3 regions of the Sorangium sp. So ce834 genome follow, and region 2 is predicted to be linked to each of the others. Evidence: predicted binding sites of a transcription regulator. Region 2 holds the regulator's gene; each other region holds the start of a gene.
The links. Region 2 encodes HrcA, which represses chaperone genes, less so after heat shock. Its sites were predicted from a motif close to GNTAGCACTCNCCNNNGGNGAGTGCTANC; they were not measured.
Positions count from the first base shown of each region.

Region 1: the regulator HrcA is predicted to act here: its motif matches at 8,298-8,326, upstream of groES (co-chaperone GroES).
Region 3: the regulator HrcA is predicted to act here: its motif matches at 8,186-8,214, upstream of groES (co-chaperone GroES).

Region 1 covers NZ_CP150351.1:4,513,135-4,523,078, forward strand. The annotation lists gene WMF20_RS16400 (DUF2339 domain-containing protein) at 1-3,179, opposite strand, end outside; gene WMF20_RS16405 (hypothetical protein) at 3,475-3,741, shown strand; gene WMF20_RS16410 (DNA adenine methylase) at 3,769-4,653, opposite strand; gene WMF20_RS16415 (hypothetical protein) at 5,192-6,163, shown strand; gene WMF20_RS16420 (hypothetical protein) at 6,247-6,597, opposite strand; gene WMF20_RS16425 (NUDIX hydrolase) at 6,735-7,430, opposite strand; tRNA gene WMF20_RS16430 (tRNA-Glu) at 7,704-7,778, opposite strand; tRNA gene WMF20_RS16435 (tRNA-Gln) at 7,818-7,891, opposite strand; gene groES (co-chaperone GroES) at 8,445-8,741, shown strand; gene groL (chaperonin GroEL) at 8,810-9,944, shown strand, end outside.
Region 2 covers NZ_CP150351.1:7,347-17,290, reverse strand. The annotation lists gene WMF20_RS00055 (RluA family pseudouridine synthase) at 81-1,154, shown strand; gene hrcA (heat-inducible transcriptional repressor HrcA) at 1,147-2,190, opposite strand; gene WMF20_RS00045 (hypothetical protein) at 2,496-3,290, shown strand; gene WMF20_RS00040 (hypothetical protein) at 3,361-4,431, shown strand; gene WMF20_RS00035 (Fur family transcriptional regulator) at 4,570-5,082, shown strand; gene WMF20_RS00030 (HAD-IC family P-type ATPase) at 5,115-7,541, opposite strand; gene WMF20_RS00025 (aspartate aminotransferase family protein) at 7,543-8,793, opposite strand; gene grpE (nucleotide exchange factor GrpE) at 9,091-9,675, shown strand; gene dnaK (molecular chaperone DnaK) at 9,865-9,944, shown strand, end outside.
Region 3 covers NZ_CP150351.1:9,487,585-9,497,528, forward strand. The annotation lists gene WMF20_RS34605 (vWA domain-containing protein) at 1-1,281, opposite strand, end outside; gene WMF20_RS34610 (DUF58 domain-containing protein) at 1,284-2,237, opposite strand; gene WMF20_RS34615 (AAA family ATPase) at 2,256-3,260, opposite strand; gene WMF20_RS34620 (hypothetical protein) at 3,333-5,270, opposite strand; gene WMF20_RS34625 (response regulator transcription factor) at 5,616-6,482, opposite strand; gene WMF20_RS34630 (hypothetical protein) at 6,603-7,265, opposite strand; gene WMF20_RS34635 (hypothetical protein) at 7,265-7,870, opposite strand; gene groES (co-chaperone GroES) at 8,323-8,613, shown strand; gene groL (chaperonin GroEL) at 8,647-9,944, shown strand, end outside.

The sequences.
Region 1 (9,944 bases), 4.5 Mb from region 2:
ATGCGCTCCACGTGCCAGACGTCCCACACCACGAGCTTCGCGATCGTGACGGCGAACAGCGAGAGCCCGGCGTACCGGTGGAAGGCGTCGCGCGCCGCGAACCCCGCCGTGAGCAGCGCGATGGCGGCGAGCGCGAGCACGAGCGTGGTCGCCATGGCGAGGCTGCCCTGCTGGCCCTCGAGGGCGGCGCGATGCTCCACGGCGAGCTCGGCGAACTCGGCCGCGTCGAGCGGGGCGGGGGGCGCGGGGGGCAGCGCGGTGAGCGCGCTCCGCACCTCGATGACGACGGTCGCGAGGAGCAAGGCGTACCCCGCGCCGAGCGCCGTGAGCCCCGCGGCGCGCAGGCCGGCGCGCGAGGGGCGGGCGGCGCTCGTGGCGCGCTCGGCGGCCTCGGCGCGCGCGACCCCGGCGCGGGAGAGCAGGCGGCCGGCGGCCAGCAGGGCCGCGCTCACGCCCGCGAACGCGTACGCCCTCGCGTTGAGCAGGACGGGGACGGCCATGGCGCCGTCGCGGCCGCGCGTGTCGAACCAGGTCGTCACGAGCGCCTCGGTCTCGACCCGATCGACGCCGAGCGCCCGCGCGAGGGCGGCGAGGAAGAGCAGCGAGGTGACGACGAGCCAGGCGCGCTCGCCGGTGCGCGCGGCGATGGCCGCCGCGACCGCCGCGAGGATGCCCCAGACCACGGTGACGGTGGCCCCGCCGAGCCCGAAGGCGACGGCCGCGGCGAACAGCGCGAGCGCCTGCCCGAGGAGCAGGGCGATGCGATCGGCGGCGGGCGGCGCGACGGCGGCGGGCGGCGCGGCGGCGGGCGGCGCGGCGGCGGCGGGCGGCGCGGCGGTGGGCGGCGCGGCGGCGGCGGACGGCGCGGCGGTGGCGGGCGGCGCGACGGCGCGCAGGAGCGCCGCGCCGAGCGCGAGGTCCAGGGCGCCGGCGGCTGCGGTGAGCAGCGCGCGGAGCGTCGGCGTCTCCTCCGGCGTCGCGCCCAGCGCGGCCGCGACGAACCCGAGCGTCGCCACGCTCGCGGCGAGCGCGCCGGACCAGGGGAGCGCCGTCGCGCCGGGCTCGCGCGGGCGCCGCGCGGAGGCGCCCACGGCGCCGAGGAACACGAGCATGACGAGCGACGACGCGCCGAGGAAGCCCGCGTCGACGACCGCCGGCGCGGCCGCGTCGTCCGGCGCGAGCGCGCCCGGCGCCGCCGCCGCGAGCGCGCCCGCCGAGGCGACCGCGGCGACGAGGAGCAGGGCAGGGAGCTCGGCGCGCGCGGCCATCCACGCCGCGACGGCGGCGGCGCCCGCGATCGCGACCGCGAAGAGCGCCGCGTCGGTCTCGAGCAACAGCATGCCCGCGGTGCAGGCGAAGAGCGCCGCGCCGGCCGAGCACGCGACGGCGGTCCTCCGATCGAGGCGGCCGGAGGCCCCGGCGCCGCGGAGCCAGCCGGCGAGGTAGACGAGCGCCCAGAGCGCGATCAGCGCGGCGACCGTCGTCCGGTGCGGCGTCGGCGCGTCCGCGAACGTCGCGGCGAAGGCGAGGAAGGCGGAGCCCATCGGCGCCAGCAGCCAGCCGCTCTCGCCGAGCGCGCGCAGCGCGACGGTCGCCGCGACCGCGAGCGCGATGGCGGCGGCGGCGAGCGCGCGCGGGGCGTCGAAGAGCAGCGCGCCCGCGCCTGCGTGCGCGAGCGCGAGCGAGGCGGCCGCGAGCGCGGCGGCGTCCGGGGGCGCCGCTCCGGGGGCGCCGCCGGCCGGCGCGGGGACGGTCGCGGCCGGGCCGCTGGCGGCGGTCCGGGCGGGCGCGGCGCCGCTGGCGGCGGTCGGGGCAGGCGCGGCGTCGGGAGCGGCGCCCGGGGCGGACGCAGCGCCGCTGGCGGCGGTCGGGGCAGGCGCGACGCCGGCGGCGGCGTTCGCGCGGCGCGCCCACAGCGCGCGCAGGACGCCCTGCAAGGCCGCGAGCCCGACGAACGCGAGCGGCACGGCGCGGGCGGCGAGCGGGAGGTAGGGCCCTGGGAGCGCCTGGGCCGGCGTGTCGAGCCAGGGCAGCGCGCTCGGGTCTCCGCCGTCCGGGGGAACGCTCGCGTCGAAGTGCCGATCGTACCAGCCCCAGAACAGCGCCGTGTGGCCCGCGAGCGCGAGCCAGGGCGCGACGCGGAAGCCGAGCTTCGCGGCCACCGCGTGGACGACGCTGGTCATGAGCAGGAGGTAGCTGAACAGGACGAGCGGCCGGTCCTGCCCGGTCGACAGCACGACCGGGTTGAGGAACCCGGCGACGAGGGAGAGGATCAGGATCGCCTCGCCGCGGTGGCGGAGCGCGAGCGCGGCGCCGAGCAGGAGGAGCACCGTGTCCGCCGCGAAGGCGGCGGGGATCGGAATGAGCTCGTACAGCGCCGCGCTCGCCCACACCGACACGATCAGGACCGCGAGCCCGAGGCCGATGAGCGCGTGGACGAAGCGGCGCTGCGTGCGCCCGCGGAGCACCTCGGCCGCCGCGAGGAGCGCGGCGCCGGTCACGGCGCCGATCGCGACGCGCCCGAGGGGCCCGATCCAGGCGTTGTCCGAGGCGTATTTGAAGAAGAAGAGCGCGCCGAGCAGGAAGGTCGCCGCGCCTGCGCGGGTGAGCCAGGTGAGGCCGAGCCTCTCCTCGATGGTGGGTGTCTCTGGGCCTCCGTGGCGCGCGGCCGAGGCGGCGCCGGCGGCGCTCTCGTCGAGCGTCGCCGCGGGGAGAGGCTGGAGAGCGGCGACGGTCTCCGGGAGCGCGATCGCAGGCGGCGCGCCGGCGGCGTCGTCCGGGAACGCGATGCCCGGCGGCGCGCCGGCGGCGTTGGTGGCGGCGTCCGGGAACGCGATGCCCGGCGGCGCGCCGGCGGACCCCTCGTCGATCGCGGGCAGCGCGCCCGCGCCCCCGGTGGCCGCTGGGGGCGCGACCGACGGGGGCGTGAGGGCGTCCTGGGCAGTTCGCTCCGGCTCCAGGGGCTGCGCGCTGCGCGGGCTCTCCACCGCGGCGGTCGGCTCGGGGCGGCCGCGCTGCCCGGAGAGCTCGGCCAGCCGGTGCTCGAGCGCGTGGATCCGCAGCAGCAAATCCTCGTTGCGCCGGTTGGCCCGGACGGCGAACACGAAGGCCACCAGCGGGGCAACCAGGAGATAGCCGGCGAGCGCGAGCCCGAAAAAGACGACGATTCCTGCCCCCATGAAGGCTTCGTAGCATGGGGCGCCTGTCGCCGGCGCCGCCCGTCCGCGCGATGACGCCTGCGCTGTTCACGCTGCCCCTGCCGACATCCCACCCGTGCCTGCGAGGCCTTTCGGCGCGCGCTGGGACTGGAGTAAGGTGCACCCCCATGAGGAACACACGCCTGCCTGATCGCCCGGCCCGGGGCGCCTGCTATCTTCCCCGTGTTCCCGGACGGCGGCGTTGCTCGGGGGGGGAGCGCGGCCATTCGGGAACAGTTCTTTTGTCCTCTCGCCTCGCTGTTCCGGGGACCTCGCGATGCTGAAGCACCCGACCGTCTCGGCATGGCAGCGCGATCACGAGGAAGGTGGGTATACCGCCGAGATCAACGGCTGGACCTTGCGGGTCCGCTGGAGACCGGAGCGCCCTGGCGAGCTCCGTGGCTTCGTGTGGGAGGCCGTCGATCCGTCGGGGAACAAGGTCGCCTCGAGCGAGATCCACGAGGAGATCGAGGTGGCGATGGCGTACGCCGAGGAGCGCGCGGCCCCCGATCCGAAGAAGCACGGGTCGAAGACCATCGACTGAGGCGCGCGCCCCGCGGCGGCGCGGCGCTCAGCCCGCCTTGTCCGCGGCCGCCTTGCGGCTCCGCCGGGTCGCGTAATTCCGGATCACGATCTCTCCCACGCGGCCCCGGGCGTCGCTCTTCGCGTTGATGCTCCGGAGCGCCGCGACGCGGTCGATCTTGAACCGCTTGTAGAGCGGCGGGATCTCGGGAACATCGGAGTTCGAGAGCATCACCTGGACCCCCCGCTCGTCGAGCGCCGCGAACAGCGCCGCGAGGCGCTCCTGGTCGCGGAAGCCGAAGCCGCCCGCGCTGTACGAGGTGAAGTTCGCGGTCGGCGAGACGGGCGAGTACGGCGGGTCGAGGTAGACGAAGTCGCCCTCGCTGGCGTGGTCGAGCACGCGCTCGAAGTCGCGGACCTCGAGCTCGACGCCCTGCAGCGCCGCCGAGCAGGCCCGCAGCTGGGGCGCGTTGCAGATCGACGGGTTGACGTAGCGGCCGAAAGGCACGTTGAAGCGGCCGGCGCTGTTGACCCGGTAGAGCCCGTTGAACCCCGTCCTGTTCAGGAAGATGGTCCGCGCGGCGCGCTCGGGCAGCGTGAGCGAGGCGGGGTCGAGATCGCGAACCCGGTAGTAATGCGCCTCCTCGTAGGCGTGGCTGCCCAGCGCGTCGATGACCTCCTCGACCCGGTCGCGCACCGCCCGGTAGCAGTCGATGAGCTCGGCGTTGACGTCCGTCAGCGTCGCGCGTTTCGGCTGCAGGCAGAAGAAGAGCGCGGCCCCCCCGACGAAGGGCTCGAAGTAGCGCCCGTACGACGCGGGCAGGAGCGGCTGGAACTGCCGGAGCAGCTGGCCCTTGCCGCCCGCCCATTTGAGGAACGGACGTGGCAGCAGGGGCGCGGCGCTGTCGGCTTCGGTGACAAGGGCGGTGGTCATCGCGCAATACTGGACGCCAACCTACCAGGGCGCGCGATCGTCCTCAACCACCGAGGTCATGCCGGCGACCTCCCTGGTCCAGGGCCCCCGCCGGTCCGCCCGCGGCGCGCGTTCCCCCGCGCGACGTCCCGCGCCACGCATCGCTCCAGGCTAGGTCGTTCTATGTCCACACCCCGGCGCCTCCGGACGGCGAGATGTCTTGTGGGCAAACGTGGATGTTGGTCAATTTTATGAACAAATTCAATTGCTTGTAAGTGGGCGTGAGCGCGCGTGTCCCGGCGCGAGCGCTGCCCGGATCATGGCATGTCGCGGCTTGCGTGATCGCCGAGCGGGGATAAGTTGAAGTCTCGACACGCGGGCTGAACAGCCGCCGGCAAAGCGGGGTTCTCCCGAATTCACGCACCGCCGCTTCAGGCCATCTCGCCGTGGACCTCGGCGGCGCGGCAGGGGCTCGCCCGGGCGCAGGGCGCGGGCGCCCCGCGCCGCCTTTCGGCTCTCGTGGGAGCCGCCGTCCGCTCTCGACAGGAGGAATGCCGCCATGATGCTTGCCTTCGACCTCGATCGCGACGACGCCCCGCAGCAGCGCGGCCCCGCTCCGGCGGACGGGCCGGGCTGCTTCGGTGAGGCAGCGGATTACCGGGCTCAGCGGATCCTCTACGCCGCGCGCGGCTGGATCGCGGAGCAGGACGGCATCACCACGGACGGGCGCTCGCTCATCCTGCTGCACGCCCAGCGGACGTCGCCGGAGCGGCGCGAGGCGCTCGTGCGCTGCTTCGAACGGGTGCTCCTGCACGCCCCCCGGCCGGAGCTCCCCGCGCTCGCCGCGTCGCTGCGCCAGGCCGGGCTCTCCGTGGACGAGGGGCTCTCGGTGATGGGCGCCCCGGCCGGCGAGGTGCGCGCCGCCGTGCAGGGGCTCGGCCGGTTTCGCTCCTTTCCGGCGGGCCTCCGCCTCTCCCGGGTGTCGCCGGACGACGACGACGCCACGATCCGGTCGATCCAGGAGCTCCAGGCCGAGAGCGGCCACGCGCCGCTCCCTGGCTGGACCCTTCGCGGCGCCGAGGGGCGCTCCGTGACCCTCGCGCTGCGCGACGGCCGGGGCGCGCTGATCGGCTGCACGACCCTGTGCGTCCTGACGCGGCCCGAGGCCGCCGAGGACGGCGGGCCCAGGGCGCTCTCCCAGCTCGGGCTCCTGGGCGCCCCGCCGCTCTGGATCTCCGACGTCGGCGAGGCGCCCTCGTGGACGGGCATGCCGATCTGCACCTGCCTGCGCGAGGAGTATCGCGGCCGCGGGCTCGGCGCCCCGCTCCAGGCCGCGGCGCTCCGGGAGGGGCACGATCGCTTCGGGATCCGGTGGTTCTACGCGCTCGTCCGGGCCGGCGACGAGATCGCGAAGCGCATGGACGCGCGCTGCGGCCTCGCCCCGCACCGGGCCGAGGGGTTCCTCGTCGCGACGGCGGGCCCCGCCGAGAGGGCACGGCGGCCGGCGGCGGGGCGCCGCGCCTCGGGCTGACCGCACGGGCGCGAGGACCTGGCCGAGCGCGCCGCGCCTCGGGCGGACAGCTCCGGCGCGGGGATCCGGTGGCGGGCGCCGTCTCAGGCGGAGAGCACGGGCGCGAGGAGCTGGCCGAGCTCCGCGGCGATCTTCTTCTGCTGCGGGACGCGCGCGCCGATCGACGCGAGGTAGAGCGTCCGTTCGCACACCGTGAGCCGCGTCGCGTAGAAGTCGTCGTCGCCGGCGACCGCATCGACGAGCTCGTCGAGCTCGGCGTAGCCGGCGATCCTGTCGGCGCAGCCGGCGCCCAGCGCGGCGAGCAGCGCGAGATCGTCGTCGCTCGCCGCGGCGCCCGCGGAGCGCGCGCCGCCGAGGAGCGCGCCCTCCTCGCCGGCGAGGGCGACGGCGCGCACGCCGCTCCCCTGCGTGGCCTTCGCCAGATAGCGCCCCACGGCATCTCGAGGGACAGCGCTCGGAGTCTTCTGTCGGTTCATCGGGTGCCTCCGGCCGCGACTCTGCCCCGCCCGGCGCGGATGCCCAAGAAATCGGCGCCCGCGCGCCCGGCGCCAGGACGAGCTCGGCTGGAGCGCTAGCCGAGCGTCCACGGGGCCGGCGTCTCGCCCGCGGCGCGGCGGCGGATGCTCTCGAGCGCGCACTCGTAATAGCCGTCGCGCGCGGCCACGAACTCGTCGAGCTGCACGTCGCGCGGCGCGATCGTCACGGCGCCGCTCTCGTCCGGCGCTTGCCGCATCAGGCCGGTCACGCTGGGCACCTCGCCCCGGACGAGGCGCAGCGCCGCGTGGAGCGGGAGCGACAGCAGCGCGGTGACCTCGGCCGGATCGGGGCGGAACGCCGCGAGCGTGCGGCGGGTGGTCGCGAGCAGCACGTCCACCAGCTCGCAGTCGATGATGCCGGGCGCGTGGTCGTCCATGTGGCGGCACGTGCCGAGCCGGATCACGTCGCCCGGCGCGAGCGGCAGGCCGATCTCCTCCTCGGCCTCGCGCAGCGCCTCCGCGAGATCCTCGCCGGCGCGGTAGTGCCCCGACACGGCGACCTCGAACGCGCCGGGCCAGGTGTCCTTGTCCGGGCTGCGCTGCTGGAAGAGCACCCAGGGCTCCGCGCTGCTCCGGCGGCCGTCGGGCTCGCGCTCGAGGACCACCCACACGTGGACGCTCCGGTGCCAGTCGCCGTCGCGGTGAACGAGCTTGCGCGCCTTGCGCACGCCGAGCGGCTTGCCGCTGCGATCGAAGATGTCGAACAGCTCGTCCCCGTCCTGCGCCGCCATGGGCCCGGAGGGTAGCGCAAGTCGAACGGAGCGGCGCCGTTGCTACCCGCGTGCTCCTCGACGAAGCCGTGCTTCATCAAGCATGATGCAGACGCGCCGGGCGACGACGTTGACGCACCCGGCGACGCGCTGCTCCAGCAGCGTCGCTGCGCCGCCATCGACGTGCAGACGGGCGGCGCAGCAGTGCGGCATCGCGGGCGCAGCGGCCTCGCGAACCACAGCCGCACCGCGTCGTGGAGCAGCTCCCGGTAGCCAGGAGAGGTGAGGTGATGCTGGCGATCCCAGCGGGAATCGAACCCGCGTTACCGGCGTGAGAGGCCGATGTCCTAACCGCTAGACGATGGGACCTTGTACTGTCGAGAAGGCCGATAGCAGAGCTGATCGACCTGGCTGGGGGACAAGGATTCGAACCTTGATAGCAAGAGCCAGAATCTTGCGTCCTGCCGTTAGACGATCCCCCAAGGGGTCAGCGCTGTGTTCATCAGCGCCACGGGCCGCGGAATCTACTCGGACCGGTGGGGTTGTCAAGCGATCAAAATCGGACCCGACCGAGAAAACGTCACCGGGCCGAAAATGCCCGGTGTTTCGAGCGGTTCGCTCCGCCCCCTCGGCCCCACGCGAGCCCGCCGCTTCTCTCGCAGCCGCCCGCCAGCCGTCCGCCAGCCGTCCGTCCGTAGCGTTATCGCTCACCCTCACCCCCTCGACCGCCGCTCTCCGGAGGGGGCCTCCACGGCATTGCGGCGGTTGCCCGGGCGCTGTCTCCAGGAACTCCTTTTCCGTTCCGTGCGGGCGACGGCCCCGGAAAAGTCGCGACTGTCTGCTGCGCGCCCTTGACGTGCCGGGCGACTGATTTACTTTCGGCCGCGGTTTAGCCACCGGCCTAGGAGAGTGCCAAGCGACTGTGATCCTGGGCACTTAGCTCTCGTCGTGTGGGCGGAAGGCCCCTGCGGGGGGGCGAACGGGACCTCCGGCGAGCCGATGGTCAGTCAACCAGCCGAGGACGAGGGAGCCACCATGAAAATCAGGCCGCTGCAGGATCGGATTGTCGTCAAGCGCGTCGAGAGCGAGACGAAGACCAAGGGGGGCATCATCATCCCCGACACCGCGAAGGAGAAGCCGATCGAGGGGCGCGTCGTTGCGGTGGGCAACGGCAAGGTCCTGAAGGACGGTAAGGTGCGCCCGCTCGAGGTGAAGGTCGGCGACAAGGTGCTGTTCGGCAAGTACAGCGGCACCGAGGTGAAGCTCGACGGCGAGGAGCACGTGCTCATCCGCGAGGACGACGTGCTCGCCGTGACCGAGTCCGCCTCCTGACCCGGATCGAGGGCAACCGAACCCAAGCGCTAGCAGACGCGGCCGTGTGGCCGCGAGGGGATTGAGAGATGGCTGCGAAGCAGATCGTTTATAGCCGCGGCGCCCGCGCCGCGATCCTGAAGGGCGTGAACACGCTCGCCGATGCGGTCAAGGTGACCCTCGGCCCCAAGGGGCGGAACGTCGTCATCGAGAAGAGCTGGGGCGCGCCGGTCGTCACGAAGGACGGCGTCACGGTCGCCAAGGAGGTCGAGCTCGCCGGCAAGCTCGAGAACATGGGCGCCCAGATGGTCCGCGAGGTCGCCTCGAAGACCAGCGACAAGGCCGGCGACGGCACGACGACGGCGACGGTGCTGGCCCAGGCGATCTTCGGCGAGGGCCTCAAGCTCGTCGAGGCCGGGCACAACCCGATGAACCTGAAGCGCGGCATCGACGCGGCCGTCGCGAAGGTCATCGAGTCCGTGCAGCAGGCCGCCAAGCCGACCAAGGACAAGGACCAGATCGCCCAGGTCGCCACCGTCAGCGCGAACGGCGACAAGGAGATCGGCCAGATCCTCGCCGACGCCATGGAGAAGGTCGGCAAGGAGGGCGTGATCACGGTCGAGGAGAACAAGCGCATGACGACGGAGCTCGAGACCGTCGACGGCATGCAGTTCGACCGCGGCTACCTCTCGCCCTACTTCGTGACCGATCCCGAGAAGATGACGGCGGTCCTCTCGAACCCGCTCATCCTCGTCCACGAGAAGAAGATCTCGGCCATGGCCGACCTCTTGCCGCTGCTCGAGCAGGTGGTGAAGCAGGGCCGCGAGCTGCTCATCCTCTCCGAGGACATCGAGGGCGAGGCGCTCGCCACGCTCGTCGTGAACAAGCTGCGCGGCACCATCAAGGTCGCCGCCGTGAAGGCGCCCGGCTTCGGCGATCGCCGCAAGGAGATGCTGAAGGACATCGCGATCCTCACGGGCGCGACCGCGTTCATGGAGGACCTCGGCCAGAAGCTCGAGAGCGCCACGGTGCGCGACCTCGGGTCGGCCAAGCGCGTCGAGATCGACAAGGACAACACGGTCATCGTCGACGGCCTGGGCGACAAGGCGGCGATCAAGGGCCGCATCGAGGCGATCCGCAAGCAGATCGCGGACACGGCGAGCGACTACGATCGCGAGAAGCTCCAGGAGCGGCTGGCGAAGCTCGCCGGCGGCGTCGCGGTGG
Region 2 (9,944 bases):
CCGCGGATGTGCGTTTTCCGCGCCGGTAGAGCCCGGTCCCACGCCGGTGGGCGGGGCCGAGGCGCCCCCCACGAGCCCTCATGCGCCCGCGCCGCCCCGCCGCCCCGCCCCCTCACCCCCCCCAGGACGCCGCCGACCCGATCGACGAAGGCCCGGCCGCCCCGGTGCGCCCCCCGCAGGACGGCCGCTGGACCGTGCCGGCCGCGCTCGACCGGCGGCCGCTCGACGGGGCCGTCCGGGAGCTTTCGTCGGTCTCGTGGTCCGACGCGCGCCGGCTGATCGAGACCGGCAAGGTGCTCGTCGGGAGCGCGGTGGCGACGAGCGCCCGGCGGCGGGTGCTCAGCGGGGAGCTGATCGAGGTCCGCCTGCACGCGCCGCGGCCCGAGACGGTGCGGCGGCGCAAGCTCGAGGGCGAGCTCGTGGTCTACGCGGACGCGAGCGTCGTGGTGGTGAACAAGCCCGCCGGGGTGAGCACCATCCCCTACGGCGACGAGGACCCCGCGGAGCAGGCCGCGACGCTCGACGCGCTGGTGCGGGAGGTGCTGGCCCGGCGCGACCGCCTGCGCGGGCGGGCGCCGCTCGGCGTGGTGCAGCGCCTCGACAAGGGGACGAGCGGGCTGCTCGTCTTCGCGCGGACGCTCGCCGCGAAGAAGCACCTCGCCCAGCAGCTCCGCGTCCGCGCGATGCACCGGCAGTACCTGGCGCTCGCGCACGGCGCCGTCGCGCGCGGCACGTACCGCAGCTACCTCGTCGAGGATCGGGGCGACGGGCTGCGCGGCTCGGCCAGAGGAGGCCGGCGCGAGGGGCAGCTCGCGGTGACGCACGTCGAGCCGATCGAGGCGCTCCGCGGGCCCGAGGAGGCCGCCGGCGCCGCGGGCGCGACGCTGGTCGCCTGCCGCCTCGAGACGGGGCGCACGCACCAGATCCGCATCCACCTCGCCGAGGCCGGGCACCCGCTCGTCGGCGAGGCGGTCTACGTGCGGGACTACCGCGGGCCGAAGATCCCCGCCCCGCGGCTGATGCTCCACGCCGTCGAGCTCGGCTTCGACCACCCTGCCGACGGCCGGCCGATGCGCTTCCAGGCGCCGCCGCCCGCCGACTTCGACGAGGTGCTCGAGCGGCTCCGCGAGCCGCGCCGGAAGGACGCTACCTGACCTTGCCGCGCGCCTCGCTCATCGCCGCGGCGGTCGCGTCGACGAGCGGCATCACCTTCGCGTAGTCCATCCGCGTCGGGCCGAGCACGCCCACGGTGCCGGCGACGCGCCCGTTCTCCATGTACGGCGCGGCGACGAGGCTGAGCTGGCCGCCGCCGAGGTCGCCCGCCTCGCTGCCCACGAAGACGGTGACCTCGCCCGCGCCGGCGGCGAGGGTGCGATCGAGCAGATCGACGAGCTCCTCGCGCTCCTCGAGCGCCTTCATCAGCTTCCTGAGCCGGTCGACGTCGGCGTACTCGGGCAGATCGATCAGGCGGTTCTGCCCCTCGATGACCACCTCGCTCCGCCGCGTCACGTCGGCCGTCGCCTTGCTGCCGAGCTCGAAGGCGCGGCGCCTCAGCGCGTCGATCTGGAGGCGCTCGTCGGCGAGGCGGCGGGCGAAGAGGTCCCGGATCTCGCCCAGCGTGCGCCCCTCGATGACGTCGGCGAGCAGGTTGTGGATCCGGGTGAGCTCCCCTTCGCTGATCGCCTCGTCGATCGAGATGAAGCGGTTCTCGACCGAGCCGTCGGCGAAGACGAGCACCGCGAGCAGCTGCCCGGGCTTCGTCGGGATGAAGCGCAGCTGCCCGAGGGCGCGGATCTCCGCCCGCGGCGCCGCGACGACCGCCGCGGCGCCCGACAGCTCCGACAGGTAGCGCCCCGTCTCGCGGAGCGGGTCGCTCGCAACGGCGTAGATCTCGGCGAACCTGGCGCTGAGCTCGGCCTGCTGCGCGGGGGAGAGCGACCGGAGCTCGACGAGCGCGTCGATGAACAGCCGGAGCGCGCGGTCGGTCGGGATCCTGCCCGCGGAGGTGTGCGGCTGGTGGAGGTAGCCGGCCTCCTCGAGGTCCGCGAGCACGTTGCGGATCGAGGCAGCCGAGAGATCCAGCCCGTACTTGCGCGCGAGCGTCCTGCTGCCTACGGGGTCGCCCGTCGCGATGAACTCGGTGACCGCGGCGAAAAGGATCTTTCGAGCGCGATTGGAAACATCTCCCATGTCAACTGCAGGCGGCGCGTGCGCGCCGCTGTGGCCACCTGGACCAGGGACCGCCCGGACCGGGAAGCCATGCGGGCCGGACCTTCGCTCCCATACGTCAAGACGCGCATGCGGGCGCTGGGCCCACGGATGCGCATGAGAGCTATTTTGAGGCGATCGCGCGGCCCGGTCAAATGGCGCGGTAGGATGGGCGCCGCCGCCGCGCCCGAGGGTTCGGCATAGCCGCTGGTCCCTGGCCTTCCTCCTTCTTCACTTCTTCAGCTCCAGCGGGCACCTCGCCGCGCCGGAGGCCGTCCCCGCCAACGATGCCGTCCGTACGCCACGCCGCCACCGCCGCCGCCCTCGCCCTCGCCCTCGGCCCGCTCGCCGCCGCGCCGAGCGCCCAGGGCAAGCCGAAGGTGCGGTTCCACCAGGACTGGGCCAAGCACCCGTCGGCGCGCTACGCGGCCATGAGCGCGGAGCAGTGCCGCGCGGCGCTCGCGCGGCGGAAGATCGCGTTCGAGCCGGTGCCGCGCGCGCCGGGCGTGCTCGCGCCGGTGCGGCTGACGCAGGGGGTCGGCGGGGTCCTCTACCGGACGGCGCTGCCGGCTCACCGGCGCGCGGACAACCCGAACGACGTCTTCGACTGCCGCCTCGCGCTCGCGCTCTCGGACTTCAGCCGGATCCTGCGCGTGCACGACGTCGTCGAGGTGCTGATGTACTCGGCCTGGCGGCCTCCGTCGAGGATGTGGCCCGAGGGCAAGCTGGGCACGAGGCACCCGGGCGGGCTCGCCATCGATGCTTACAGGTTCGTCAAGGAGCGCGCCGGCGACGGGTTCGCGGAGGAGTGGCTCGACGTCGAGCGCGACTTCGTCGGCAGGCGCGGCGCGCCGGTGTGCGGCGAGGGCGCCAAGGCGACCGGGCGGCCCAGGGCGGCCGGCGGGGGCGCGAGCGGCGGCCCGCCCGCGGACGCGGCGGCGCGCGAGCTGCGCTCCATCGTGTGCGAGGCCGCGGATCAGCACATCTTTACGTCGATCCTCACGCCCAACTACGACCGGGCGCACAAAAACCACCTGCATCTGGAGGTGACCCCCGGCGTCCAATGGCATCTCGTGCGCTGATCCGGGAGGGGCGGCCCTCCCGGGCGCAAACCCGCTCTCGCCCCGAGGTCGACCCGCTATGTTACCCCGCGTGCCCGCACGAAGCTCCCCGCGCCCCCGCGCGTCCGCCGCCTCGGCGGCGCTGACGCTCGCCGCCCTCGCGCTGTCGTTCACGTTCGTCGGCTGCCCCTGCGTCAGCGGCCCCGTGAACGCGAGCCCCGGCCTCCGCTGGTTTCTGTTCTCGAACTTCGGCGCCAGCAAGATCTGCCCCGAGATGCTGAAGAGCGGGGTCTCGCTGCGCCTCCAGGACCGATCGTCGAGCATCGGGCGGTTCTTCCCGATGCAGTGCTCGTACGACGTCAACGACTCCGCCCAGACGGTCACCGTGCACATCTCCGGCACGGGGTACGGCTACATGCAGCCGGCCAAGCGGGTGGGCTTCTCCCTCACCACCTCCGTCGAGTACCGGCCCGACTTCCAGATCGCGGGCGACGACGTCTACGTGTGGGGGCGGCTGAACCGGATCGTGCAAGGCCCGAGCTTCCAGCTCGGCTACGTCGAGAACCCCGTCATCGACGTGATGGCGAACGTCGCGCCGTTCGGCGGGATCGCCAACCTGATCGGCAATCAGCTCGTCGCGGGCGAGATGACCCGCGGGTTCACCGTCCTCTACAACGAGGAGACCGGGAAGGACTTCACGCTGGGGATCCTCATGCCGCCGCAGCGGCCGCACCACCCGTTCGAGGTGGAGGACGACGAGCGGTATACGTTCGCGAACGAGGTCGTCGAGGTGCAGGCGCACCAGCGCGACTACCTCGGGCCGTTCGAGGTCGCCGACGCGGACCAGGCGCTCTACCTCAAGGTGAGCGTGCAGGGCGCGCCGGTGGACATCATGATCGTCGACAAGCTGACGGGCGACGCGTGGCGCGAGGCCTACCAGACCGGCAAGCCGCTCGGCCCCCCGCCCGGCCCGGTGCAGGCGGGCGGCCCGCTCCAGCCCGGGATCGTCGAGACGCGCCGCTACAAGCTGCGCCCGGGCCTCTACTACGTCGTCATCGACAACACGGCCGCGGCCGGGCTCGTCGCGCCGCCCGTCACGCTGCTGAGCCCCCTGGGAGGCTCGGCCGCGCAGGTCAGCTACATGGCGCAGGTCGGCGAGTAACGCGGCAAGTAACGCGGCAAGGAACGCGGCAAGGAACGCGCGCGTAGCGACGGGGACACGGCCGCAACGGGCGGGTCGCGTCGAGCAGGCGCGGTCGCCGGCCTTGACGCGGTTCGCCGCGAACGGGATAAACTCGTCATGGCCGTCGTTGCAAGAGAGGGGGACAACGTGACCCACGTCGACAAAGTTGCCCTCGACCGGCTGCGGGCTCGCCTCCAGGCGTACATGGCCAAGAAGGGGCTGAGGTCGACGGCGCAGCGCCGGCTGATCGTCGACACGTTCTTCTCGGGCGCGCCGCACATGACCATCGAGGACCTGCTCACGGAAGTGCGCGCGCACGACCGCGGCATCGGGTACGCGACCGTGTACCGGACGCTCAAGCTGCTCGCGGAGTGCGGCGTGGCCTCCGAGCGCCGCTTCGGCGACGGCCTCAGCCGTTACGAGCTGGCCGACGACGCCAGCGCGCACCACGACCACCTCATCTGCGTGAGCTGCGGCAAGATCATCGAGTTCGAGGAGCCGCGCATCGAGGCGCTCCAGGAAGAGATCGCCGCGAAGTACGGCTTCGAGGTGACCTGGCACAAGCACGAGATGTACGGCGTCTGCCTGGACTGCCGCGATTCCAAGGACGCGGCGTCCGGCATCTCGTAGCCCGAGGCGCGGCGCCGCCGGCCGCGCCGCGCTCAGCTCTTCGCGTCGAGCGCGCGGGCGTGGACGACGGCCATGACGCCGCCGAGCAGCGAGGCGATGGGGGCATAGGCCGGCGGGAGCACGAACGCGGAGATCACCGCGGCGCCGACGAGCGCCGGGGCGACGCTCAGCGCGAGACCGACGCGCGCCTCGAGGCGCGTGCGGTGCGCGAGCGCGAGGGAGAGCGCGGCGTCGCGGACGTCGTCCGAGGCGAGGACGACGGAGAAGTCGGCGGGCGCAGCGCCGGCCGCGCCGAGCGCCACGGAGACGTCCGCGGCGCCGAGCGCGGCGTCGTCGACGCCCGCGTGGCCGAGGACGGCGACGCTCGTGCCCGCGTCGATCAGGCGCCGCACCTCGGCGCCGCGATCCGCGGGGAGCACCTCGGGGCGAATGTGGTCGATGTCGAGCGAGCGGCCGATCGCCTCGCACGTCTCGCGCGCGTCGCCCGACATCAGCACGGGCTCGACCTGCGCGTCGAGCAGGTGCTGGATGGCGGCCCGCGCCCCGGGGCGCAGCCCGTCCTGCAGGCCGATGAGGCCGACGAGTCGCGCGCCCACCGCGACGAGGACCACGGTGCGCCCCAGCGCCTCGAGCTCGGCGACGCGGCTCTCGGCCGCGGCGATCGAGATCCGCTGCTCGAGCATGAGCGCGCGGTTGCCGACGCAGAGATCCTCGCCGGACGAGGTGACGGCCGTCACGCCGAGGCCCGGGTGGAAGTTGGGGTTGCGCACCCCGTCGGGCCGCAGGCCGCGGACGCGGGCGGCGCGCACGATCGCCGTGGCGACCGGGTGCTCCTCGGTGCGCTCGGCCCCGGCGGCGAGCGCGAGCACGTCGCTCGGCGTGAGCTTCTGGCCGGTCGCCTCCAGCTCCGCGAGCTCGGGCTCGCCGAGCAGCAGCGTGCCGCGGGCGCAGAACACGGCGACCGAGACCTTGCCCGCGCGATCCCAGGCGTCGGCGCTCTTGTAGACGATGCCCCGGCGGAGCCCGAGCAGGATGCCCCGAGCGACGTGCACCGAGGCGATGGAGGCCGTGATCGCCGTGGCCAGCGCGGCGAGCACGGCGGCCGCGGTCATCGCGATCTCGACGGGCGTCCTGCCGGCGACGAAGGCGGAGAGCGCGCCGATCACCGCGGCGCCGATCGCCCAGCGCTCGGTCAAGGCGCGGGAGGCCTGCGCGATGGGCGCGAGGGCGTCCGCGCGCCGGCGGACGTCGAGCAGCACCCGCGCGACCGCGCGATCGCCGCCGGAGAAGGTGCACGCGCCGACGAGGCGGCCCCGGACCACGGTGGCCCCGGCGACGACGGGGTCGCCGTCGCGGCGGCGGGCCGGCGTGGTCGCGCCGATCCAGGGGAGCACCTCGACGTCGCCGCCCGTGACCACGAGATCGACGGGGACGACGTCCCCCGCGTCGACCTGGGCGCTCTCGCCCGGCCGCAGCTCGTAGAGCTCGCCCTCGGCCGCGCCGTCATCGCCGCGCGGCAGGGCTCGGTCGGCGGGCGCCGGGCTCGGCGCCCACGCGACGTGCGGCCGGCGCGCCGGCGTGGAGAGCACGGACGCGATCCAGGCCCGCTCCGCGAACACGCGGTGGCGGGCGCTCTCGATGAGCCACGCGCTGATCGCGCTGGCGGTGGCGATGACGCCCGCGAGCGAGGCGGCCTCGGCCGCCAGCGCGCGATCCTCGCCGAAGAGGGCCCAGACCGCGGCCACGAGCCCGCCGAGGACGGGGGCGAGCATCGGCGCCGGGTGCGGGTCCGTGGCGTCGCGCGCGGTCGTGGCGGCGCGGCCGAGGAGCATCCCCGCGCTCACCGTGGCGAGCACGATGCGCGCGCCGATGACGAGCTTCGCGTCGCCGGCGAGGGTGAGCGCGACCGCGAGCGTCCCCGCGATGATCGCGAGCACGAGCAGGAGCGCGCCGATGTCCCGCGCCTCGACCGCCTCGTAGCGCTGCGGCTCCTCGCTCAGGATGGTGTTCCCGATGGGCTCGAGCAGCGCGCGGTCGTCGTCGAGGACGGGCAGGTCCGGGAGCTTCTCGTCGAGCGACACGGGCGGGAACGCGTCGACGATCGGCGCGTCGAGATCGGCGAGGCGCGCGGCGCCGTCGTCCGCGCCCGCCCGCGCGGGCTCGGCGCGCGGCGCCGAGGCGTGCGGCCCTGCGGCCACCGGCGGCGCGGCCGGCGAGATCCCGCGGGCGGGAGCGCCGAGCAGCGGCGCGCCGTGCGCGGCGGGGCCAGACGGCCGGGCGTCGCCCGGCGCCGGCGAGGCCTCGCCGAGGAAGACGTGGCGGCACCGGGCGTTGCAGAAGTAATGGAAGCGCTGATCGAAGATCGCGACGTGCCCTGCGCGGAGCGGATCGATCAGCTTGCTGCAGCCCGAGCACGGGAGGGGCGCGACGGCGGGCCCGGCTGCGCGCGAGGCGGCCACCTCAACCCGCAGCCGGCGTCTCGGCGAGCGCGGCCTCGACCTCGGCCAGGGCCTCGTCGATCTGCGCCTCGCTCACGATGAGGGGCGGCGTGAACCGGAGCACGTTGCTGCCCGCGATCGTGAGCAGCACGCCCCGGTCGCGCGCGCGGCCGAGCGCGGCGCGCGCGTCGACGCCCGGCGCGAGGATGAGCCCGCGGAGCAGGCCGCGCCCGCGCTCGCCGGCGCACACGCCCGGCAGCCGCGCGGCGATCGCGGCGAGGCCGCGGCCGAGCTGCTCGCCGCGCTTCAGGGCGGCCTCGCAGAGCTTCTCTTCCTCGATGACCGCGAGCACCGTGCGCGCCGTGGCGGAGGCGAGCGCGTTGCCGCCGTAGGTCGAGCCGTGCGAGCCCGGGGGCAGCGCGCCGTTGAGCCGCTCCCGCAGCACCAGCGCGCCGATCGGAAAGCCGCCGCCGAGCCCCTTCGCGAGCGCCGCCGCGTCGCCCTGGACGCCGTCGACCGTCGCCCCGAGCCAGTGCCCCGTGCGCCCGATGCCGGTCTGCACCTCGTCGAGGAGCAGCAGGGCGCCGTGCTCGTCCGCGATGCGCCGCAGCTCGGCGAGGAACCCGGCAGGGGCCGGCAGGACGCCGCCCTCCCCCTGCACCGGCTCCACGAGGATCCCCGCGACGTCCGGGCCCATGGCGGCGCGCACCGCGGCCGCGTCCCCGTAGGGCACGTGGGTGACGCCCGCGAGCGAGGGGCCGAAGCCCTCGCGGTACTTCGGCGTCCCGGTCAGGGCGACCGCGCCCAGGGTGCGGCCGTGGAACGCGTTCTCGAACGCGATGATCCGGTAGCGCTCGGTCTCGCCGCGGTTGAAGAAGTGGCGGCGCGCGAGCTTGAGCATCGCCTCGTTCGCCTCTGTGCCCGAGTTGCAGAAGAAGGCGCGGTCGAAGCCGGTCTTCGCGCAGAGCTCCTCGGCGAGGCGGAGGTTCTCCGCGTTGAAGAAATAGTTGGAGACGTGCATGAGGCGGCCCGCCTGCTCGGCGATGGTCGCCACGAGCCGCGGGTGAGCATGCCCGAGCGAGGCCACCGCCACCCCCGCGCACATGTCGAGATACCTGCGCCCATCCGTGTCGAAGAGCTCGCATCCCCGGCCGCGGTCGAGGACGAACGCGGGCTGGCGGTAGTTGCCGAGGAGGTGCTTCTGCGCCGCGAGGAGCGGCGAGCTGGCGTTCGCCGGGGCTGGTGCGCCGGCGGGGCTGGGGGCGATGCTCATGGGGGCGATCTAACGCCGGGCAGGGGGTCGGAGCAAACGGTGGATGCACGGCCGACCGCGGATCGCTGAGACCCGGGCAAAACGCGCGTCCGGAGCGACCGCCCGCGAGCGTCCGAGGCAGGTCTGCGCCCGCGGCCGTTCCCGGAGCGCCCCGGGCCGGTCCCGAAGCGCCTGGGGCCGGTCTCGGCGAGGCGCGGCGCGCTGCTGACGAGGCGCGCCGGCGCTCGCCCGCCGCGGACCGACCTTCGGCCTGGCGATTGCCAGCGGATCGCGGCTGGCTATAGTGCCGGCCGTCCTATGAGCGATTCGGAACAAAATGGGTCGAGCCAGAACACCGGGGAGACGGCGGAGGCGCAGGCGGAACGCGCAGCGCCCGCGGAGCAGCGAGCCCCCACCCCCGAAGAAAAGCTCGGCGAGGCGCAGGCCGAGGCCGCGCGGGTGCGCGAGCAGCTGCTGCGCACCGCCGCCGATTTCGACAATTTCCGGAAGCGCTCCCGGCGCGAGGCCGAAGAGGCGCAGCGCCGCGGGCGCGAGTCGATCCTGAAGGACCTGCTCCCGGTCTTCGACAACCTCGAGCGCGCCGCCACCCACGCGGAGAGCGCGCCCGACGTGAAGTCGGTCGCCGAGGGCGTGCGCATCGTGGCCAAGCAGTTCGTCGACACGCTCGATCGCATGGGCATCAAGCGCATCGCCGCCGTCGGCAAGCCCTTCGATCCCAGCGTGCACGAGGCCATCCAGCAGATCGAGTCGACCGAGCACCCGGCCGGCGTCGTCATCGCGGAGGTCCAGCCGGGATACATGCTGGGCGATTACCTGATCCGCGCGGCGATGGTCGTCGTCTCGAAGGGCTCGCCCGGCGAAGCCGCCCCCGCGGCGAGCTGAGCTTCCCGCTGCGCAGCGCGCCGGCTCCCTCCGGCGCACACCGCCTGCCTCGTGCGCATCATGGCGGTGGCCCGCTCCGTGATCTGCTGTGCCCCGCCACCTCGCCGCACGATCTCCCCAAATATCGCGGGCGCCACGGTCGTCTCCCCACCCAGCGAGCATCCAGGCCTGTAGTATCTTTCGCCGCATATGGGGAAGGTGATCGGCATCGATCTCGGGACGACGAACTCGTGCGTGGCGGTCGTCGAAGGGGCAGGGGTCGCTTCGGC
Region 3 (9,944 bases), 4.4 Mb from region 2:
GCGCAGGAGCGGGTGCTTCGCGTCGAGCTCGTCGAAGCCCAGGCCGTAGTTCGGATCGTCGTCGAGGACCTCCTTGCCCACCTCGAACGGGAGGTTGGTCCCGGTCGGGTTCAGGTAGAGCAGGCTCCCGCTGCCGGGCGCGACGCTCGGCGCCACGCCGTCGAAGATGGTCACGTCGAACGAGGACGCCGCCGGGTAGCGCTGCGGCTCGACGAACGTCACGTCGAGGTACTCGTCGAGGAGCAGCGCCGCCTCGAGGAACATGTTCCCCGCGGAGACGACCTGGATGCGCGCGCGGCGCCGCTCGGGGAGCAGCGCGTAGGCGCGGTTGTCCGCCGGGAGATCGTCCGAGCCGCCGTCGGCCAGCGCGAGCTTCGCCTCGAGCGTCTTCGACGCGCCGGAGAGGTTCGGGTAGAAGCGGGGCAGCTTCTCCTTGGGCTGGAGCCGGAGGCGCGTCAGGTCCGTGAGCTGGCCGTCGCCGAGCAGCGACAGCTCGAGGTCGAGCGGCTCGTCGCTCGTGTTCGTGACCTCGAGCATCACCTCGTAGCGGCTCTTGTCGAGCGGGTAGCGCCGCACCGAGAACTCGGTGATGGCGGCGTTCCGCGCCCCCTTGCCGACGGGCAGGAACGAGAGCTTGACGTCGCCGAGGCGCACCGGCCCGCCGGCGTCGGCCGGCTCGCCCAGCGCGCCGTCGCTCACGACGATGACCTCGGGCGACGGGAGCCCGCTCAGGGTGTCGCCGGCGAAGCGGAGCGCGCGCGCGAAGTCGGCCGTGGCGTCGGTCGGCCTCACCGCCGCGAGGGCGGCCTCGAGGTCGGAGATCTCGCCGGTGAGCGTGGACAGCGGCGTGACGGCCGCGTCCATCTGGGCCAGCAGCATGCGGTCGCTGCCGGACAGGCCGCGGACCATCTTCCTGACCTCCTCCTTCGCGAGCTCGAGGCGCGACGGCGCGACGTCGACGGCCTGCATGCTCGCGCTCGCGTCGATGAGGACGACGATGTTGCGCCCCTCGACGAGGTTCGCCTGCGGGCGGGGATCCCCGAGCGCGAGCAGGAGCAGCGCGAGGAGCGCGAGCTGCAAGAGGAGAGAGAGCAGCCGCTTCAGCTGCGAGAACAGGCTCGTCGCCTCCTTGTCGCGGAGGACGCGCTCCCAGATCTTCGAGAAGGGGACCGCGACGGGCCGCCGGCGCAGCTTGAGGATGTAGAAGACGACGACCACCGCCCCGGCGAGGGCGCCGATCTGGAGCAGGGTCGCGAGCGGGACGCCGGTGAAGTGCAGCATCGCTACCGGAGGAAGCCGCCTCTGCGGAACACGCGCAGGATCAGCTCGTCGAAGGGGACGGACACGTCGGCGCGGAAGTAGCTCACCTGCCGCGACGTGCAGAAGCGGCGGATCTCGTCGAGGTACTGCTCGTACGCCTCGGCGTAGCGGTCGAGCACCTTCGCGGTCACCGTGACCTCGCGCTCGTCGCCGGTCTCGCAGTCGTAGACGCGCACGTCGCCGCGCAGCGCCGGCCGGGCCTCGCTCGGGTCGACGATGTGGAGCACGAACGGCTCGAACCGGTTGTACCGGAGCACGTTGATGCCGCGCTCGAAGCCGACCGGATCGTAGAGATCGCTGAGGATCACGGCGAGGCCGCGCCGCTTGTGCTGCGCCACGAACGTCTTCATCGCCTCGCCGAGGTCGGTCGCGCCGTCCGCGCGCGCCTGCCCGAGGAAGCGGAAGATCCTGAAGATCCGCGCCTTTCCGCGGGTCGACTGCATGCGCCCGCTGATCTCGTCGGTCGCGGTGACGATCGCTATCCGATCGAGGTTGGCGAGCCCGACGTACGCGAGCGCGGCGCAGAGGCGCTTCGCGTGCCTGAGCTTCGCGCCGTCGCCGAACGCCATCGACGCCGAGGTGTCGAGGATGAAGTAGATCGAGAGGTCTTCCTCCTCCTCGTAGAGCCGGATGAGGAGCCGGTCGAAGCGCTGGTACGCGGCCCAGTCGAGGTACCGGAAGTCGTCGCCCGGGGCGTAGTCGCGGTGATCGGCGAACTCGACGCCGGAGCCGGTCTTCTTGGTCCGCCGCTCCGCGCGCATCGCGCCCGAGAAGACGCGGCGGCTCACCATCGCGAGGTAGTCGAGCTTGCGCTGGAACTCGTCGTCGAAGAGCTCCTCGTCGGAGGCGCCGGCGGAGACCGCGGAGAGCCGCCGCAGCGGCGCGGCGGCCCGCTTGAACGCGTCGAAGAGCCCCATGCTACCTTCGGCGGCGCCTCACTTGCTCTCCGGCAAGCGCTTCAGGATGGCCTGCAGCACCTCGTCGGTCTTCACGCCCTCGGCCTCCCCCTCGAAGTTGAGGAGCACGCGGTGCCGCAGCGCGGGCAGCGCGCACGCGCGCACGTCGTCGACCGACGCCGCGAACCGCCCCTCGAACAGCGCCCTGATCTTCGCGGCGAGCAGGAGCGCCTGCGCCCCTCGCGGCGACGCGCCGAACTTCACGAACCGCTTCACCTCGTCGAGGCTGTCGCCCTCGGTGGGGTGGGTGGCCTGGAGGAGCCGCACCGCGTAGTCCTGCACGTGCTTGGCCACGGGCACCTCGCGGACGAGCCGCTGCATGGCGATGATCCGCTCCTTGTTGAGGACGGGCCGCGCCGCCAGCGCGTCGGTCCCGGTGGTCCGCTCCAGGATCGCGTTCAGCTCGTCGCGGCTCGGGAACGGCACGTGCAGCTTGAAGAAGAACCGATCGAGCTGCGCCTCGGGCAGCGGGTACGTCCCCTCGCTCTCGAGGGGGTTCTGCGTCGCCAGGACGAAGAACGGCTCCTCCAGCGTGTAGCTCTGCCGCGAGACCGTGACCCGGTGCTCCTGCATGGCCTCGAGGAGCGCGCTCTGCGTCTTCGGCGTCGCCCGGTTGATCTCGTCGGCGAGGATGATGTTCGCGAAGATCGGCCCCTTGCGGAACGAGAACGACCGCTGCCCGCCCGCGCTCTCGTCGATGACCGTGGTGCCGATGATGTCGGCGGGCATCATGTCGGGCGTGAACTGGATGCGCGAGAACTGGAGGTCGAGCGCCTCGGCCATGGTGCGGACGAGCATCGTCTTGCCGAGCCCCGGCACGCCCTCGAGCAGCGCGTGCGAGCCCGCGAGCATGCACGTGAGCACGCCGTCGACCACGTCGCGGTTGCCGACGATGACCTTCCCCACCTCCTCGCGCAGCTCTCCGACGCTCGCGCGGAACTCGTCCACCTCGGCCCGCGCTGCTTCCTTCGTCTTCTCGGCCATAGCTTCCTGCTTCGCGCCCGCTGCCGCGGAGCGCCTGTAGAGGCGCGGTCACGATCGAGCCGACGGCTCGACTCACTCGCGCGGCCTGATGAGCTGGAAATACCGGTTCACGTAGAACCGGTATCCATCAGGGATCTGATCCTTGTTGATCTGCTGCTCTGCGACCGTGTGGTAGTCCGTGAAGACCTTCTTGTAGCCGGTCCCCTTGAAGCCCCGCTCGGCGGCGCTGAGGATCACCTCGCTGTTCGAGGGCCCCTGCTGGGTGTCGAGCCCCTGCGCCTGGACGTCCTGGGTCCCCAGCTTCGGGTCCGTGCGCTTTCCCGCGATCTCGCCGCCGCGGCCGGAGCCGGCGCCGTCGCCTCCGGGCTGGTTGCCGCCGCCCTGGTTGCCCTGGCCGCTCCCCTGCCCCTCTTGCCCCTGACCTTGCCCGCCGGGCATCAGGATCTTCTTCCCACCGGGCCCGATCACCAGCTCCTGACCCTGGCCTTGCCCGCCCTTGCCCTGGCCGCCCTGGCCCTGCTGGCCCTCCTGCCCTTCCTGCTCTCCGTCGCCCTGCCCCTGCTGGCCCTGGCCCTGCTGCTGCTCGCCGCTGCCCTGGTTGCCGCGCGCGCGCTTGCCGAAGCGGAGCATCCTCGCCATCCGCTGCTTGCCCCCCTGCCCTTGCTGGCGCACGAGCTCCCGGAGCTCCTCGAGCCGCTGGCGCAGCTCTTCCTTCTCCTGCTCGGACATCTCCTCCTGCTGCATCCGGTTGATGTCCTCGGCGGCCTGCTCGAGATCGTCCGCTGACATCCCGAGATCGCGCATCAGATCCTCGGCGGCCTTGGCGAGCTCCCGGTCGAGCCGGTCGAGCTGGCGCCCGGTCCGCTCCTTCTGCTCGGCGTCGCGGTCGAGCCGCTCCAGCTCGCGCTCCTTCTTCTTGAGGAGCCGCTCCTCTTCGGACTTCTGCCGCTCGTTCGCGGAGGCCTTCTGCTTCTGCTTGAGCAGCTGCTCGCGCACCTCGGCCCGCTTCTCGTTGATGGCGGCGAGGGCCTCCTTGCGGCGCGAGGCCGCGTCGGCGAGCGCCTTGCGCAGCCGCTCGATCTGGGTTTTGTCGAGCTTCTGCTTCTTGTCGCGGAGCTTCTCGGCGAGCTGCTTCAGCTCCTTCTTCGCCTGCTCGAGGTCCTTCTTCTCGAGGGACTCCCCCACGCCCTTCGCCAGGTCGCTCCGCTTGAGGTCGAGCCCGGTCTCCTTCAGCGCCTCTTCGAGCGCCTTCAGGTCGGCCTCGGCGCCCTTGAGGAGCTCGCGCTCGAGCGCCTCCATGCGGCGGAACGCCTCGGTCCGGTCGAGGCGCTTGTTGGCGATGTCCTCGATGAGCTGGTTGAACCGCTCGACCGCGGACTTCATCTCCGGGCTCTGATCCTGCCGGTCGAGCGCCTTGGCCGCGTCCTTGAAGAGCTCGATGTCGTCGGGCGACATCGTGAGCGCGTCGATCGTCTGCGCGACGGGCGCCTGCTTCCGCGGGGTGCGCACCTCGAGCAGCGCCACCGCGAGCACGCCGAGGCCCACCGCGGCCGAGGCCCAGAGCTCGCGCGGGAGCGCGAGCGGCGCGGCGCCGGCGGGGCGCAGCCTGGCCGCGTGCTCGCAGGCGTCGTCGATCGCCGCCTCCATCAGGGCGGTCCGCTGCGCCGCGGGCAGCGCGTCGAAGGCGAGGGCGTTCGTCAGCCGGTCGTGGAGGCCGTGGTGCCGGTCGAGGGCGATCGTACCGGCGCGGGGGGGCAGGCGGCGCAGCATCGCCAGCGCGACGGTGGCCAGCACGAGCAGCCCCGCGCCGAGCAGGATCTGCCGGGCGCGCGGCTCGCTCAGGTGCGCCGGGAGCGCCTTGTGGACGGCGAGCGTCCCGGCCGCGATCGCGAGCGCGAGGGTCAGCGCGGTCGGCAGCGCGCGCAGCGCGCGCGCGACCCGGAGCCGCAGCTCGACCGCGAGCGCGGCGCTACGGATACGGTCCAGATGCTTCGTGCGAGAGTCGCTCACGGTGCCCAGCGCTCCGGACGCCCCCCGCGGGGCCCCTCGAAGAGGAAACGTCGCAGCATTGTACCTGCTGACGGGTCGGACGCCCGAAAGTTCCTGGGAGGCTGCGCGCGACGCGTGAGGGCATGACGCGCGGCGAACCCCGATCATTCCCGCGCGGGGAAGCCTCAGCGCTCAGCGACCGCCGGCGTCGATCGCGCTGCCGGGCGCGCGTGAGGGCCCTCCCTCCGGGTTACGACCGCATGGATCCCCGGCGCCGCTGCGCCAGCAGACGAGCACGAGCGTTCGACGGATGCGGTGGAAACGTCCTGACCGGGCCCGCGCGCACGGCGCAGGCGTCCGGCTAGGTTACTTCGTCTTCTTCTTGGGTGCCGCCTTGCTGGCGGCCGCCTTCTTCGTCGCTGCCGGCTTCTTCGCCGCGGCTTTCTTGGGCGCCGCTTGCTTCGCGGCCGGCTTCTTCGCCGCGGCGGTCTTCTTCGCAGCCGGCTTCGCCGCGGCCTTCTTCGCGGCCGGCTTCGCGGCGGTCTTCTTCGCGGCCGGCTTCGCCGCGGCCTTCTTCGCAGCCGGCTTCGCGGCGGTCTTCTTCGCAGCCGGCTTCGCGGCGACCTTCTTCGCGGCCGGCTTCGCCGCGGCCTTCTTCCCGGCGGTCTTCTTCGCAGGGGACGTCTTCGCGGCCGCCCTGACCGTCGCAGCGCCGTTCGCCGCGGATCTCTTCGCCCCCGTCGCGCGCTCTCCGGACGGCTGCTCCGCCTCGAGCTCCTCGCCTGCTGCGCTCGGCTGGCCCTTGCTGCCGTTCGCGTCGGGCAGCGGCTTCGCGTAGCGCGCGAGCGTCTCGCGCACCCGCGCGTCGAGGTCGGCGAAATCGAACGGCTTGTTCAGCCAGGCGTCGGCGGCGAAGAGCGGCGACGTCATCTCGTTCAGGTTCTCGCCGATCCCGGTGAGCATGATGACGCCGGTGCTCGCGAACGGCCGGCCGTCGGACGCGTCGCTCTTCAGCCGCTTGCAGATCTCCCAGCCGCTCATGCCGGGCATCATCACGTCGAGGATCACGAGGTCCGGCTGGTGCTCGCGCGCGAGCTCCCAGGCGGCATCGCCCTCGGAGGCCTCGATCACGGAGAAGCCCAGGTTCCTCAGGTGGCGCGCGACGAGGCTCAACATCGCCGGTTCGTCTTCGGCCACCAGCACACGGGGCGGCGTCATGCTCGCGGAAGGCATCGTGGATGCGGATGAGAGTACGTGCGCGCGAACCGGTCAAGAGAGAACGAGCCCACATGGACGCGACGTGCGCTCGGAGCCGCCCTCCCGCGGCGACCCCGAGCGCCGGCGAGGCCGCGATCACGCCGCTCGCGCGAGGGCGATCTTTTCCGTCTGTCCCGCCGCGTAGAAGCGCCGCAGCGTGGCGAGCAGCTCGGCGTGCCGGCCGCGGCGGGCAAGCTCGGCCTCCAGCCGGCCCACGAACCGCGCCGCCAGCTCGTTCGCGATCCGGTAGCGATCCCCGGTCTCGGTGCCCGGCGGATCCATGAAGGTGACGCGCTCGAACAGGTGGGCGCGGATCCGCGCGGCGCGCTCGGGCTCGAAGCGCGCTGGCCCCGGCGGCGCGGCCTCGCGGCGCCGGAGCGGCGGGCCCGGGAGCTCGACCTCGTCGGCCAGGCCGCCGTGGACGAGCAGCACGTACTTGTCCACCTCGGCCTGGAGCTCGAGCTCGAGCTGGGTCGCCGGCAGCTCCCTGCGCGCCCGCTCGGCCACGTAGAGGAAGTGGCTCACCCCCTCGACGATCTGGCAGATCTCGTCGAACGTCCCCTCCCGCCCGCGCGTGATCGCGCGGCGGGGCAGGTGCAGCGCCACCTCGATGTCCCCGTCCGCGTGCCGGATCAGCAGCGCCTCGCGCGCGCCGCCGTCCGTCGGCCGGATGAAATCGTCGACGGCGGGGGCGTCGTCGAGCGCGTAGGTGCGCGCGAGGTGCTGCTGGATCCGGGCGGGGAAGGTCGCGCCCCGCATCAGTTGAGCCCGCCCGTGCCCCGGCTCGGCACGAGCCCGCGCGCCCCGAGCTCCTCGGCGAGCCGGCTGGAGCCGGTGCGGGCCCAGCGCTCGTACATCCGGAGCACCGAGCGCTCGTCCCGAGCGCCGGACGCGAGCGTGCCGTCGGCCACATCGTTCAAGACGCTCACGAAGCGCTCGAACTTCTCGGCCATCTCGGCGAGGACGTCGGGGCCCTGGCCGCCGCGCGCGTTGAGGCGCAGCATCGCGGCGGCGTGGTGGTAGGCTGTCGACCCGACCCCGACCACGTAGCCTCGATCGATGCCCTTGAGCTCGATGTGGCCGCCGAAGAAGCCGACCACGTAGAGGACGCCGTCGCCGAGGTTGCGCAGCCGCCGGAAGCGCTCGGCGCCGGAGGCCTCCAGGGCGTCGCGCAGGAGAAAGGTCAGGGGCTGGTTGAAGGTGGACTCGGCGTGCTCGTCCGGGTGAGCGAAGGCACAAAGCAGACCGACCAGATAACTCGACGCCGCCTCGGTCGCGGCGACGTTCCGAACTCGGAGCGCCTCGTCCACAACCTCCTGGAAGTAGCGGGTCATGCTCGGGGACACAGAGATCGCTTGGCTCACGGGGGCACCTCACTTGCGCGGGCACCCTGGATACCGAAGGAACCCGGGCCACCACGCGCTCAGGTCAACCAGACACGTCCTGTCGGCCTCCCTCGGGCAGGGGACCGTGAGGGCGTCGCGTCACGGTGCTGCTGCATTTCCGCCCTCATACGCTCACTTTAGCCGAGGGACCTGGCCAAGCCCAGCCGCACGCCCCGCGCCTTCCCTTGCAATCTCCAGAACTTACAGCCACCCGGACGCCTGGCTGCCACGCCCGAAATGCCGGACTGGCCTGCGCTTGACACCCTGGAGGGGGTGGCTATCTTCGGCGCGCTCGCTAGCACTCCCCTGAGGTGAGTGCTAGCAAAGTGCCCAGACTGCAATCGTATGGGACCTTGCGGCCGCTCAGACAGGCCGTCTGGGTCCTGCCGTCTCGTGGGACGCGGCCGCTCGTCCCCGGAGGATTCGCAAACATGAAGATTCGACCGCTCCAGGACCGCGTGATCGTTCAGCGCGTGAAGGAAGAAGAGAAGACCAAGGGGGGTCTCTACATCCCGGACACCGCGAAGGAGAAGCCGATCGAGGGCACGGTCATCGCCGTCGGCAACGGCAAGGTCGGCGAGGACGGTACCGTGCGCAAGCTCGACGTCAAGGAGGGCGATCGCGTCCTCTTCGGCAAGTACTCGGGCACCGAGGTGAAGATCGACGGCGAGGAGCACCTCATCCTCCGCGAGGACGACATCCTCGGCGTGATCGAGAAGTGACGCGGGCGACAGCAGGAACTTAGGAGAGACACCATGGCAGCCAAAGAAATCATCTACAACGAGTCCGCCCGCAGCATGATCCTCGCGGGCGTCAACGCCCTCGCCGACGCGGTCAAGGTCACGCTCGGCCCGAAGGGGCGCAACGTCGTCATCGAGAAGAGCTTCGGCTCGCCGACGGTCACCAAGGACGGCGTGACGGTCGCCAAGGAGATCGAGCTCGAGAACCGCTTCGAGAACATGGGCGCCCAGATGGTCCGCGAGGTCGCCTCGAAGACGAGCGACATCGCCGGCGACGGGACGACCACGGCCACGGTGCTCGCCCAGGCGATCTACCGCGAGGGCTCCAAGCTCGTCGCGGCCGGCCACAACCCGATGGAGATCAAGCGCGGCATCGACAAGGCGGTCGAGGCGATCGTGGGGCACCTCCACAGCTCCGCCAAGCAGACGAAGGACGCGAAGGAGATCGCGCAGGTCGGCACGATCAGCGCGAACGGCGACGAGACGATCGGCAAGCTCCTCGCCGACGCCATGGAGAAGGTCGGCAAGGAGGGCGTGATCACGGTCGAGGAGGCCAAGAGCGCCGACACGACGCTCGACGTGGTCGAGGGCATGCAGTTCGACCGCGGCTACCTCTCGCCGTACTTCGTCACCGACCCCGAGGCGATGAAGGCGAACCTCGAGGACTGCTACATCCTCATCTCGGAGAAGAAGATCTCCAACATGAAGGACCTGCTCCCCGTGCTCGAGGCGATCGCCAAGAGCCAGAAGCAGCTCCTCATCATCGCCGAGGACGTCGAGGGCGAGGCGCTCGCGACCCTCGTCGTGAACAAGCTCCGCGGCACGCTGCACTGCGCGGCCGTGAAGGCGCCGGGCTTCGGCGATCGCCGCAAGGAGATGCTGAAGGACATCGCCGTCCTGACGGACGGCCAGGTGATCGCGGAGGAGCTCGGCCTCAAGCTCGAGAACGTCACGATCAGCGATCTCGGCCGCGCCAAGACGGTCATCATCGACAAGGACAACACCACGATCGTCGGCGGCCAGGGCAAGAAGGACAAGATCAAGGCCCGGCAGCAGGAGATCCGCGCCCAGATCGAGAACACGACGAGCGACTACGACCGCGAGAAGCTCCAGGAGCGGCTCGCGAAGCTCGTGGGCGGCGTCGCGGTGGTCAAGGTCGGCGCCGCGACCGAGACCGAGATGAAGGAGAAGAAGGCCCGCGTCGAGGACGCGCTCCACGCGACCCGCGCGGCCGTCGAGGAGGGCATCGTCCCGGGCGGCGGCGTGGCGCTCATCCGCGCGCAGAGCTCGCTCGAGAAGATCCAGGTCAACGA